2 regions of the Faecalibacterium sp. AM43-5AT genome follow, and region 1 is predicted to be linked to the other one. Evidence: a T-box and tRNA genes for the amino acid it is inferred to sense, from the RefSeq annotation. Region 1 holds a T-box; the other holds one or more tRNA genes.

What was found. A T-box is a leader RNA that pairs with one kind of tRNA and senses whether it is charged. The one in region 1 lies ahead of metG (methionine--tRNA ligase), so its partner is inferred to be a tRNA-Met.
Region 2: it encodes a tRNA-Met, which carries the amino acid that the T-box ahead of metG (methionine--tRNA ligase) is inferred to sense. The anticodon was not compared.

What each region holds. Positions count from the first base shown of each region.
Region 1 is NZ_QVGZ01000002.1:194,134-200,890, forward strand. Features, by position in the region: gene DW937_RS04835 (F0F1 ATP synthase subunit A) at 1-407, opposite strand, end outside; gene DW937_RS04840 (DUF2798 domain-containing protein) at 910-1,374, opposite strand; gene DW937_RS04845 (hypothetical protein) at 2,537-2,854, shown strand; gene DW937_RS04850 (SdpI family protein) at 2,874-3,179, shown strand; gene DW937_RS04855 (hypothetical protein) at 3,189-3,407, shown strand; gene DW937_RS04860 (Dabb family protein) at 3,482-3,784, shown strand; T-box leader at 3,830-4,070, shown strand; gene metG (methionine--tRNA ligase) at 4,138-6,135, shown strand; gene DW937_RS04875 (EamA family transporter) at 6,139-6,757, shown strand, end outside.
Region 2 is NZ_QVGZ01000006.1:47,576-54,332, reverse strand. Features, by position in the region: gene rsmG (16S rRNA (guanine(527)-N(7))-methyltransferase RsmG) at 1-114, shown strand, start outside; gene DW937_RS08860 (ParB/RepB/Spo0J family partition protein) at 274-1,071, shown strand; gene DW937_RS08855 (ParA family protein) at 1,451-2,284, shown strand; gene DW937_RS08850 (ParB/RepB/Spo0J family partition protein) at 2,303-3,172, shown strand; gene serS (serine--tRNA ligase) at 3,259-4,590, shown strand; tRNA gene DW937_RS08840 (tRNA-Met) at 4,794-4,870, shown strand; tRNA gene DW937_RS08835 (tRNA-Glu) at 4,963-5,034, shown strand; gene DW937_RS08830 (branched-chain amino acid ABC transporter permease) at 6,060-6,757, shown strand, end outside.

The sequences.
Region 1 (6,757 bases):
CCGCCGCGTGCACGGATGCCGGCACCCTCGATCAGCACAATGCTCATCAGCGCCAGCGCTGCGGTCACGTCCAGATCCTTCGTGGGGGGCTTGACACCGAACACACCGATCAGGTTCGAGAAGGCGATGTAGATGGCTACGGTCATCAGATACGGCACATAGCACTTATTTTTTTCGCCCAGCAGACCTACAAAGAAATCGTTGCCTGCAGTGTAGGCCATTTCCAGCACAGCCTGACGCTTGCTGATATGGTCCACCTTCAGGTTCCGGGTAAGCAGGATCGAGCCGATGACGACGATCAGCATGATCACCCAGCTGATGACCACGGATTCCGGGATCTGCAGCGGGCCGACCTTGACGTACTCGACAGTCAGTTCTTCCATCAGGGCTTTGGTCAGATTGCTCAATTTATTTTTCCTCCTTCCTGAAGAATGGGATTTTGGGGGCAAGGTGCCATGCCGGTGTGCGGCACAGCGTCCTTCTTATCGCTCGAAGAAAGGCGCAGCTTTGTGAAAAAAGTAAGGAAGGTGTTCGGCTCTGTCCGGTCACACCCTCCCTCCTGCACGGGTCACTTCGTCTTTTTTCGTTGTGTATGATAGTACGATTGACGAAAATTGGCAAGTGGCTTTGTGCACATTCTACATTTTAGGTGATTCTACTGCATTGATATATTAAAAAAGTTGTGCATCTTGTCCAACAAAACACTCTTCGCATGTACTTTTTCCACAAATTTCTTAGCCAATTCTTAGGTTTCAATGGCTTTTTCAGGGCATTCCGGGAAATATTTCCATCAAAAATGCCCCATTGTACATACTTTATATGCCCGATATATAAAATTCGTATAGGTGTCTCGTCTGGTATTACACCCGCTCCTATACATATTTATTATAACTGCATATCTAAAATTTGTCAGTCCGCCTGTTTTGCACCGCGGCGGAACACCAGCCGGAAGATGGCACGGGCAAGCGGCCCGCAGTACAGCAGCTGCCAGCACAGGGCCATGGGCATATTGCAGCCCCACGTATGCACCCAAGTGCCAAAGCCGGGTTCTTTAAACAGCACCGTTGCGATCAGGCTCATCACCGGGCACATGATGCACACGATCATCAGCGAGATGGCATAGGTGATGAACTGCGGACGATCTGTGGGCCGCATGAACATAAACGCCAATCCGGTGGCCAGTTTCTCCACCACGAAAAATTCCAGCACGCAGGCAATGGGAACCATGATCGGCATCTCGTGCAGAGCCATAACAAAGGTGGCATTGGTGACACCGCCTGTGTTCAGCGCCACATTGTAAACGATCATGCCATAGACCATGATTGCGGCCATGACAATGGTAAAGAAGATACGTTCCGGTAAAGTTTTAGGCATTTTGATTCTCCGTTTCTTTTGTGTCTAAATTTTTGCCGCAAAAAGCCGCCCCGCGAAACTTTCATCTCGCGGAGCGGCGGCGACTACCATTCATTGGCGCTATTTTAGCACAAATCGATCTGACGCATAATACCCTGTGGACACTTTCTCCCGTTTTGCGCAAAATCCTCCACAAACGGCCCGGAACTTCTGGGCAGCTTTGCTGTTGACTTCCTTGTCAGACCTCCCTGCAGGGCACAGAGTTCCTCTCCAAAGGGTCCGATCGCCCGGACACACCGCGCAGATAGCAGCATTTTGCACGTTCTATCTGCTATTTTTCAAGAACTGCACAATTATATGTTTCTATCCTTGTGCACTCTGCGAATAGACAAATCGATCAGGAATATGTATAATAAAGCCAGAAACCAGAGAAGTACAGCAGAAGCTCAAGAGAGAGCTAATCCCGCTGACTTGAAGCAGAAAGGAGCGAGACCGATGGTCGATATGGAACCCGCACAGTTTGGACAGGCTGTCGGGATTCGCTGAGAAGCAAAATAGAGGCTCACCACAGACGGGATGTTTCCCCCGTATAAAAACACAACAAAAATGAGCCAGTCTTGAGCATCAAAAATGCGATTACACGACAACCTGTCGATAAACTTAACCCCCAGCGATTCAAATAGATCCGCCGGAGATGATTCCTATGAAGGTATCTTTTGTACGGAGAACATTATTTGAATAGCAAAAAAGGAGTTCTACCAATGTACTAAGTAGTTTGCCCCTGGCGAATCTAACTCGAAAGAATGTGGTAATATGAAATTCATCTTCCGAATCTCGGTGCCGCACTCCATCAGTTAAGAGAAGGGTCAATCCAATGTACTAAGTAATCAGTCCCCTTGAAATAGATTCTCAGTTTCCAGTAGTTTCTAAGGAGAGTCACCCTATGAAACGTTTACTCCGAAAATGAGGAACCCCAAGGAGAAGAGGCTTATGACTCCGAAGAAGTAAGTATCCAGCCGGACGAGGGCTTGCAAACGCCTCGTCCGGCTGGTTTTATTTTGTGCTTTTTCAACCAACAGTTGATGCCCGATTTGTGCAAATTTTACGCTGCGCGGTTGAATACCGTCCTTTGTTTTTGCACTTTTCTGTGGTATACTGTGGAAAAAGATGGGAGGTGCATTTCATGGAGTCGTTCTTTTCGTTTTCTACTTTGTTCAACCTTGTGCTGACCGTTATCTGGTTCATCTCCGGCATTCGGGATCTTCAAGGCAAAGACCCGTTCCTCGATCTGCCGTTCAACCAGTATCACCGCGACCCGGAATACCGCGCCTTCTGGCAGAAAAAGAACGGCGTGTTTTACATACTCAACAGCATCGCCTTTCTGATCTTAGCCTTCACACCTGTTACATCGCTGATCTACCGTATCCTCTTCGGCATTGCCATCGTGGGGGACCTTCTTTATCTTGTCGCCTACGAAAGCTGGAACCATAGTGCGGATTGACAGCCGGAAAGGGGCCACTATGAATTTGAATCTTTCGGACTGGGATTGGCTGAACGCCGCGCTGGGTGTGCTGTTTTTATACCGCGGCATCCGGGACCTGTACAATGGCACCGGCACCGGCTGGAGCAGCGAGGACGAAAAGCAGCACTTCCACAGATCCTTCGGCATCCTGTCGATCCTTTGCGGTGCACTCTATCTGGTCAACATTTTTCTGCCCAAGGTGAAGCCGCTGAATTCCATTTTGATGGTGGCAGCACTCGTGTTCAGTGTTGTTCTGCTGATCTCGCATCTGTGCTATCTCTTGAGCAAGGACGACAAAAAGTGAGGGGGTTCAATGGAAGTCATCTTATCGATCTTGGTCGCGCTTTTCGGCATCGGGTTCGGCATTTTTATGGCGCTGCAGCCGGAGGATGCCATTGCCCTGCATGACCGTGGGCGGTATACGCAGACCGAGCCAACGGAAAAGTACATCAAGCAGACCCGGTTGGAAGGCATTGGGCTTTCGGTGCTCTGTGCCGTACTTCTGGTGGTGCTGCTGTTCGCACCCCAATAATACTTTGCAGCTTTCCTCTTGCGGATTTTTTCTCACCCTGCTACAATGAGAAAAAACGCAGGAGGTATTTTATTATGGTCAAGCATGTGATCCTTTGGCAGCTGAAGGACGAACTGTCCGACGCCGAAAAAGCCGCCGTCAAGGAAGGCATCAAGGAAGGGCTGGAAGGTCTGGCAGGCAAGGTCCCGGGCCTTGTGGAAGTGCATGTCAACATCAACGGTCTCCCCTCTTCCACCGCCGACCTGATGCTGGACACCACCTTTGAAAGCGCCGAAGCCCTTAAGGGCTACTCCGTCCATCCCGCCCATGTGGCTGTGGCCGACGGCAAGGTGCGGCCCTACACCAAGGCACGGTTCTGTCTGGATTACGAGATTTAATGTTGACAAACCCACCGTTTTTGCGTATTATAGACATAACAATGTAAATTGGCTGTGAAGAGAAGAGTACGCACCGTCTGCGCCTGACAGAAAGCCCGAAGGATGGAACCGGGCAGGCCGCGCGATGCCGAAGATGGTCTCGGAGCTGCGCAGGTGAAGATTGAGCCTGCGACGGGTGCGCCCGTTACTGCGCTGCGCCGGGTTCTGTGTCCGGCAAAAGGCTGTGCCTGCAAAGGTGCAGCGAAGCAAGGTGGTACCACGAAAGTTACAAGCTCTCGTCCTTGTCCGGCAATGTCCGGCAGGATGAGGGCTTTTTTCGTCGCTACCAATCAGGAAAGGAAGAGTATCAACCTATGAGTGAGCACAAGACATTCTACATCACCACTCCCATCTACTACCCCAGCGACAAGCTGCACATCGGCCACAGCTATACCACTGTCGCCTGCGACGCACTGGCACGCTTCAAGCGGATGCAGGGCTATGACGTCATGTTCCTGACCGGCACCGACGAGCACGGCCAGAAGATCCAGGACAAGGCCGCCGACGCCGGTGTGACCCCCAAGGAGTATGTGGACAAGATCGTAGCCACCGTCAAGGATCTGTGGAAGCTGCTGGACGTCAGCTACGACCGCTTCATCCGCACCACCGACGACTACCACATGGAGTCCTGCCAGAAAATTTTCACCAAACTGTATGAGCAAGGCGACATCTACAAGGGCGAGTACATCGGCCACTACTGCAAGCCCTGCGAGAGCTTCTGGACCGACAGCCAGCTGGTGGACGGCAAGTGCCCGGACTGCGGCCGCGAAGTGTACGACGCACACGAGGAAGCCTACTTCTTCAAGACCAGCAAGTATGCTGACCGCCTGCTGAAGCTCTACGAGGAGAACCCCCAGTTCATCCAGCCTGAGAGCCGCAAGAACGAGATGATCGCCTTCATCAAGCAGGGCCTGCAGGACACCTGCGTGTCCCGCACCTCCGTGAAGTGGGGCATCCCCGTACCCTTCGACCCCAAGCACACCATGTATGTGTGGGTGGATGCCCTGAGCAACTATATCTCCGCGCTGGGCTACGGTAACGAAAAATATCACGACTACGACAAGTTCTGGCCTGCCGACCTTCACATGGTGGGCAAGGAGATCCTGCGTTTCCACACCATTCTGTGGCCCGCCATGCTGATGGCTCTGGATCTGCCTCTGCCCAAGCGGGTGTTCGGCCACGGTTGGCTGCTGATGAACGGCGGCAAGATGTCCAAGTCCGTGGGCAACGTGGTGGACCCTGTGATCCTGTGCGACCGCTACGGCGTGGATGCCATCCGCTACTTCCTGCTGCGTGAGATTCCCTTCGGCAACGATGGCATGTTCACCAACGAAGCCCTGATCACCCGCATCAACAGCGATCTGGCGAACGATTTGGGCAACCTGCTCAGCCGCACCGTCGCCATGTGCGAGAAGTACTTCGGCGGCACCGTGCACAATGTGGCCGGTACCGAAGCCATCGACACCGAGCTGGAGACCATGGTCAACGAGCTGACCGCCAAGGTCACGGCCGACATGGACAGCCTGACCATCCCGCAGGCTCTGATGGAGATCTTTGCGGTGATCCAGCGTGCCAACAAGTACATCGACGAGACCGCTCCCTGGGCACTGGCAAAAGACGAGGCCAACAAGGCCCGTCTGGAGAGCGTGCTGTACCACCTGTGCGAGGCACTGCGCGTGTGCGGCATCCTGCTGAACGCATACCTGCCCACCACTGCACCCAAGATGATGGAACAGCTGGGTCTGGACGCATCTGCTCTGGACCTGACCAAGACCACCTACGGCGCACAGGAGACCTACACCGTGCACAAGGGCGAGGCACTGTTCCCCCGCATCGATGTGGCAAAGGAAATTGCCCACCTGAAGGAAGAGGACGAGAAGCGCAAGGCCGCTGCCGAAGCTGCCAACAAGGCCAAGGCTGAAGCGGAGAAGAAGGCTGCCGCCCCTGCCGAGGAGAGCACCGTGGACTTTACCCACGAGGAAGAGATCGACTTTGACACCTTCTGCAAGGTGGAACTGCGCGTGGCCGAAGTGCGCGCCTGCGAGAACCTGAAGGAAAGCAAGAAGCTGCTGCACCTGACCGTGTTTGACGGCGAGCGGGAGCGCTGCATCCTTTCCGGCATTGCAAAGTGGTTCAAGCCGGAAGACCTGATCGGTAAGAAGATCGGCATTGTGTGCAATCTGGCACCTCGCCCCATGATGAAGGGCAAGTATGTCAGCGAGGGCATGATCTTTGCTGCTGATACCGCCGACGGCGGCTGCTCCATCGCTTTCTACGGCGACGACACCCCCGTGGGCAGCCGCATCCACTGAGCCATGGAAACTGTAAAGCTTTCCCGTGCCGAAAGGCTGGATAAAATTTTCGGCACGCCGGTGTTTGCCGTGCTGCTGGCCATTTTCTGCAATGTACTGTGGGGTTCGGCGTTCCCGTTCATCAAGCTGGGCTACCGACTGTTCGCCATTGATTCCAGCAGCACCGCGTCCATTTTCTGCTTTGCCGGTGTGCGGTTCATGCTGGGCAGCTTTCTGGTGCTTCTGGGCAGTGTGCTGCTGCAAAGCCGCCTGCCCAAGTTCCCCCGCGGCAAAGTGGCAGCGGAGTGCTGTGCTCTGGGCCTGTGGCAGACCACGACCCAGTACGCATTCTATTACATCGCTGTTGCCATGCTCACAGGTGCCTTTGGCGGCATCCTGAACAGCACCCAGAGCTTTCTGGGCGTGATCTTTGCCCACTTCATCTATGGCAATGCCGACCGCATGACCCCTGCCAAAACGCTGGGCTGCGCCGTTGGCTTTGCGGGCGTGCTCATCGGCACGCTGGGCAACCACGGCAGCGGAAGCGGCTGGGGCGTGTTCTGCATGATGGCCGCTACCATCATCTTTACCCTGTCCGGCCCGTGGAACAAATCCGTGACCAAAAAAGCAGACAGCTTTGCCG
Region 2 (6,757 bases), on a different contig from region 1:
CTGCACCTTCCGGGCGGCGACACCCGCACCCTGATCCTGTGCAAAAAGATTTCGCAAACTCCGACAGCCTACCCCAGAAACGGCGGAAAAATTGCGAAAAGCCCGTTGAAATAACGAAATATCGATAGAATTTTGTAAAACCCTGCCGAACGAAACTTCTGGCAGGGCTTTTATTTGTGTGATACACTGTGCCTGAAGCCTGAGTTTTCCACGCTTTCCCGGGAAAATGTGAAAAACAAAACCCATCCACCACGCGAAAGGAGCCGTGTATCCATGTTTGAACGCAAAAAGCAGGCGGGCAAGATTTATTTCCTGCCCATCAATCAGATCAGGCCGTCGCCGTTTCAGGCACGGCGGGAGTTCAGCGAGCAGGAGCTGGCTGCGCTGGCCCAGAGCATCCGAGAAAATGGTCTGCTGCAGCCCATCTCGGTGCGAAAAGTGTCGGATGGCGGCTACGAGCTGGTAGCCGGGGAGCGGCGGCTCCGTGCCTGCCGCCTTGCTAAAATGAACACCATCCCTGCCATCCTCTGTGATTACGACGATGAGCGCACCGCCGCGCTCGGTCTGCTGGAAAACATCCAGCGGGCCGACCTGAACCCATTTGAGCAGGCGCAGGGCTTAAAGGATGTGATGGTGCTGTGGGACTGCACCCAGGCCGAAGCCGCCAAGCGTCTGGGCATGGCGCAGCCCACCCTTGCCAACAAGCTGCGGCTTTTGCAGCTGAACGCCGACCAGCGGCAGTTCGTGCTGGACAACAGCCTCACCGAGCGACATGCCCGGGCGGTGCTGCGTCTGCCGGAGAACCGCCGCAGCGAAGCCTTGATCAACATTGCCAAACGTCGTATGAATGCCCGGCAGACCGACCTCTACATTGAACAGCTGCTGAACACCCCTGCAAAAGGCAGGCACCGCATCTCGATGGTCAAGGATGTGCGTATTTTTGTGAACACCATCGACCATGCCATCCGTCTGATGACCGATAATGGTGTGCCCGCCACTGCCCACCGGGAGGAGAAGGACGGGTATATCGAATATACGGTGCGCATCCCAACCACCGCCGCCGAACGGTAAAATTGTTCCATGTGGAACAGGGGACGAACTCCCTCAGTCAAAACCTGACGGTTTTTCCAGCTCCCTCGGAGAGGGAGCCTCTGGCGTGCCGGAAACTTTGCAATTTATCCGGCAGCTTTCCCGCCATGTCAAGGGCCCCATCTCCGAGGGGGCTGTCTGCGCAGCAGACGGGGGAGTTTTCTCCCCAAAGTGTCCGCTTTTCCGTTTTCCCACCTCTAAAAGTTAAAAATCCAGCGGAAAAACGCTTCAGATGGTTCAAAAACCGATTTGGATGTGCTATACTAGGTGTTAAGGTGTCTGTATGGACGGGAAACCGGCGGGCATGACTGCGAATGTTCCACATGGAACAATTAAATTTTCCCGGAAGGAAGAATTGTGCGTGGCAAAAATTGTAGCAATTGCGAACCAGAAGGGCGGCGTTGGCAAAACCACCACCGCCGTCAACCTGTCGTCCTGCGTTGCGGCGCTGGGCAAGCGGGTGCTCATCGTAGACCTTGATCCGCAGGGCAATACCACCACCGGCTACGGCATCCCGAAGCGCAGCGTGGAAAAGGGAACCTACGAGATCCTGATCGGTGAGGCGCGGGCATCCGAGGCCATCCGTAAGACCGAGTACCGCACCGATGTCATCGGCTCCAACACCCGTCTGGCCGGTGCCAGTCTGGAAATGATCGACCTGCCCGCTCGTGAGAGCCGCCTGCGCAAGGCGCTGGCCGAGGTGCAGAAGGACTATGACTTCATCTTTATCGATTGTCCGCCCAGTCTGGACCTGCTCACCCTGAACGGCCTGAGTGCCTGCGACAGCGTTCTCATTCCGGTGCAGTGCGAATATTACGCGCTGGAGGGTCTTTCGGAGCTGATCAGCACCTTAAAGACCATTCGCAAAAAGTACAATCCGTATCTGGATATCGAGGGCGTGGTGTTCACCATGTTCTCACTGCGGTATAATCTGACCGTGCAGGTGGTGGAGCAGGTGCAGAAGTATTTCGGCTCCAAGGTGTACAAGACCACCATCCCGCGCTCCATCCGCATTTCGGAGGCACCCAGCTACGGCCAGCCCATCAATTTCTATGAACCCAAGGGCAAGGGCAGCGAAGCGTACATGGATCTGGCAATCGAATTTGTCAAGAACAACCGCCCGCACGAGCCCAAGAAGGCCCGCAGCAAAAGTGCACCCGTCGCAGAGCAGACGAAAAATGCTCTGGAAGATTAAACCTCAGGGGGAACATGAATGGCAAGAGGAAAAGGAGGACTTGGCCGCGGGCTGGACAGTCTGTTTGAAGATGCCGCCCCGGTTTTTGAGTCCGGTGCAAAGGTAGACACCTTGCCCCTGCGTGAGATCGAACCGGACCCGGAACAGCCGCGCAAGACCTTTGACGAACAGGCGCTGGGTGAGCTGGCGGCCAGCATTGCAGAGCATGGTCTGCTGCAGCCCATCGCGGTGCGTCCGCGTCCGCGGGGCGGCTACAGCATCGTGGCGGGTGAGCGCCGCTGGCGTGCCTGCCGCATGGCAGGGCTGAACGATGTGCCGGTGGTCATTAAGGAAGTCAGCGACGAGCAGGCCATGGAGCTGGCTCTGGTGGAAAATCTGCAGCGCGAGGATCTGGACCCGGTGGAAGAAGCAACCGGCATCCGGGAGCTGATGACCCGCTGCGGCCTGACGCAGGAGCAGGCGGCACAGAAGCTGGGCAAGAGCCGCAGCGCACTGGCCAACAGCCTGCGCCTGCTGAACCTGCCGGAAAACGTGCTGGAACTGCTGAAAAGCGGCTTTATCAATATCGGCCACGCAAAGGTGATCCTGAGCCTGCCCACGCCGGAGCTGCAGGAGCAGGCGGCGCAGATCATCGCAGACAACCAGCTGAACGTGCGTCAGGCCGAGGCACTGTGCAAAAAGCTGGCAAAGCCCGCAAAGGAGCCCAGAGAACCCCAGCCGCGCGGCACCCTGCCGGTGGAGGTGGAAGAAAGCCTCAAGCAGGTGCTGGGCAGCGAGGTGAACGTGGCCTACCACGACGGCAAGGGCAGGCTGACCGTGCATTTCTATTCAGACGAGCAGCTGCGGGCCTTTGCCAACCTGCTGGGACAGTACCAGAACGAAGAATAAAGCGATCCAAGGCGGGCGACCGTCTTTGAACGGCACAGGGGAGGGGATCTTCTGTGCGAACCGAAATAGAGCAAGGAGAGTCAATCATGCTTGATATCAAATTTGTCCGTGAAAACCCGGACGCTGTCAAGGAAAACATCAAGAAGAAGTTTCAGGATGCAAAGCTCCCGCTGGTGGACGAGGTCATCGAGAAGGATGCCAAGTACCGCGCATGCCTGAAGGAAGTGGAAGCCCTCAAGGCTGCCCGCAACAAGCTGAGCAAGGCCAACGGCCCCCTGTTCGGCCAGCTGAAGAAGTGCACCGATGAGGCGCAGAAGGCTGAGCTGCAGGCTCAGATCGATGCCAACAATGCCGCCGTCAAGGCCGATGCCGACAAGATGGCTGAGCTGGAAAAGGAAGAAGAGACCCTGTCCGCACGCATTCAGGAGATCATGTACACCATTCCGCAGATGATCGATCCCAGCGTGCCCATCGGCCCGGATGATACCTACAACGTGGAAGCACAGCGCTTTGGTGAGCCTGTGGTGCCCGATTTCCCCATTCCGTACCACACCGAGATCATGGAGAGCTTCGACGGCATCGATATGGACGCCGCAGGCCGCGTGGCCGGCAACGGTTTCTACTATCTGCTGGGCAACATCGCCCGCCTGCACGAGGCTGTGCTGGCCTATGCCCGCGACTTTATGATCAACAAGGGCTTCACCTATGTGATCCCTCCCTTCATGATGCACGGCAACGTGGTGCAGGGTGTCATGTCCTTCCCGGAAATGGATGCCATGATGTATAAGATCGAGGGTGAGGACCTGTACCTGATCGGTACCAGCGAGCACACCATGATCGGCCGCTTCATCGACCAGACTCTGGACGAGGCCACTCTGCCCCTGACCCTGACCTCCTACAGCCCCTGCTTCCGCAAGGAAAAGGGCGCTCACGGCATCGAGGAGCGCGGCATTTACCGCATCCATCAGTTCGAGAAGCAGGAAATGATCGTGGTCTGCCGCCCCGACGAGAGCGCTGACTGGTACGAGAAGCTGTGGAAGAACTCTGTGGAGCTGTTCCGCAGCATGGAGATCCCGGTGCGTCAGCTGAACTGCTGCTCCGGCGACCTGGCCGACCTGAAGGTGAAGAGCTGCGATATCGAAGCATGGAGCCCCCGCCAGCAGAAGTACTTCGAGGTCTGCTCCTGCTCCAATCTGGGCGATGCACAGGCACGCCGCCTGCACATCCGCGTGAAGGGCAAGGACGGCAAGACCTATCTGGCCCACACCCTGAACAACACCTGCGTGGCACCTCCGCGTATGCTGATCGCCTTCCTGGAGAACCATCTGCAGGCCGACGGTACCGTGACCATCCCCGAAGTGCTGCAGCCGTATATGGGCGGCCTGAAGGTCATGGTTCCCACCCATAAGAAGGGTTGAAGAATTGACCGGCTTTTCCACAAGGTTCGGATAAATGGTTGAAAAATCCCGCTTTCTATTCAATGGAAAGCGGGATTTTTGCGTATCTTCGTTTGTATTTTGGACGATACGAAAAAATATGATTTTTTTAAAAATATGTGTTGACAAAAGGGGTATCTGTGGGTATAATAATAGAGCACTGTTCGAGTGCACAAACAATATGTGGCGGTATAGCTCAGTTGGCTAGAGCATTCGGTTCATACCCGAAGTGTCACCGGTTCAAATCCAGTTACCGCTACCACTTTTACAGAGTTTCGCTAAGGTTAGGGGGACGGTCGTCTGCAGTAGTGGACGATGGAAGTCGGAGGTTTTAGCGAAGCTCTGTATTTCTAAGGCCCGTTGGTCAAGCGGTTAAGACACGGCCCTTTCACGGCTGTAACATGGGTTCGATTCCCGTACGGGTCATAAAAAATCCCTGATCTTAGGATCAGGGATTTTTTTATGCAACCCGTACGAGGAATCGAACAGGGCGGCGGTGCGCAGCACCGCAACCAAAGCCCCAGTGGGGCTTTGGTTAGCCCGCGGGTCCCAACGGCCAGGAATGTCTACCGTGGTTGCTGCCGTTTTGACCCGTACGAGGAATCGAAGGAACACGGCCGCCCGCAGGCGGCAAAAAAGAGCCCAGTGGGCTCTTTTTTAGTGCCCCGGGTTGCGGCTCCCAGCATCCGCGCGTGCCTTGGGCGGCACGTGCGTCTTGCTGGCCGCTGCCCCAACAACTCCTCCCTGCATCGGCCACTGGCCGCGGTCGTCGTTGTTGCAGGTCCCAACGACTAGGAATGTCTAATGTGCTTGCTGTTTCATGCAACCCGCACAGGAATTGCAGCTGAGCTGACCGCCGCCAGCGAGCAAAGACTTCCCCCGGTCGGGGGAAGATGTCGCATAGCGACAAAAAGGGGAGTACAGGGAAGCGAAGCTGGGGCCGTGGTCAGCGGGATGCGAACGCCGCTCCAAGGCGTGAAGCATACGCTGGGAACCACAACCCGAGACAGGGCGGCGGTGCGCCTTCGTCTTGAATACTACATACCAGATCACGGATAAAAGATCCGGCAGAGGAACACGTTCAAGTGCTCTTCTGCCGGGTCTTTCTACATTTTTTCGCAGATTTTCGACCTGAAATAGTAACAAAATTATGTCATTGAGACATCAATCCTCTATTTTTTACCGCGAAAATTGACTTGCACACCAAAAAATCCGGGATATTCTAGCACTTTCCATATAAATTAATGACAAAGTTTGGTGGAAATAATATCTTGTATACAGGCTGCACTTACGTTACAATACAGATGATATATCAATTGTACGAGCAGAAGGGAGGAAATGGAGTCCACAAGGGCAATTTTCAATCACGAGTACGGGCCGATGGCGGATGCAGCGTGCAGTTTTTGCATCATCTGTTCCCATCGCCTGATGCTTAGAACGGGAGGATGTCAATGGAAGTCTTTTTGCAAGCACTGGTAAACGGGATCCTGCTGGGCGGTTTCTACTCCCTGATGGGAATGGGCCAGAACATCATTTTCGGTGTTATGAACATCGTCAACTTCTGCCACGGCGAGATGTTGATGGTGGGCATGTACATCACCTATGTTCTGTATACCTACTTTGGGGTGGACCCCTATGTAGCCCTTCCTATCGTCGCAGTGCTCATGTTCGGTCTGGGTGCGCTGATCCAGTCCACCCTGATCACCCCTTCGCTCAAGACCAAGAGCTTTACGAACCTTTTGTTCCTCACCGTCGGTCTGGGCCTGCTGCTCACCAACGGCGCTCTGGTCATCTTTGGTTCCACCTATTATAAGATCATTACCCCTTATGCCCAGACCTACATTCCGCTGGGTCCGGTCACGATCGCGCTGCCCCGTCTGATCAGCTTCCTGATCCTGATTGTGGTCGCGATTGCGCTGTTTGCCTTCCTCAAGTATTCCACCACCGGCAAGCAGATCCGCGCCGTATCCCAGAACCCCATTGGTGCTGAGGTCGTGGGTATCAACGTCAAGAAAATTTACATCCTGACCTATGGTCTGGGCGTTGCTCTGGCCGGTATCGCCGGTTCTCTGCTCACCCAGTTCTACACCATCTATCCCACCGCAGGTGCAAGCTTCGGCTTCCGCGCACTGATCGTCGTGGTCGTGGG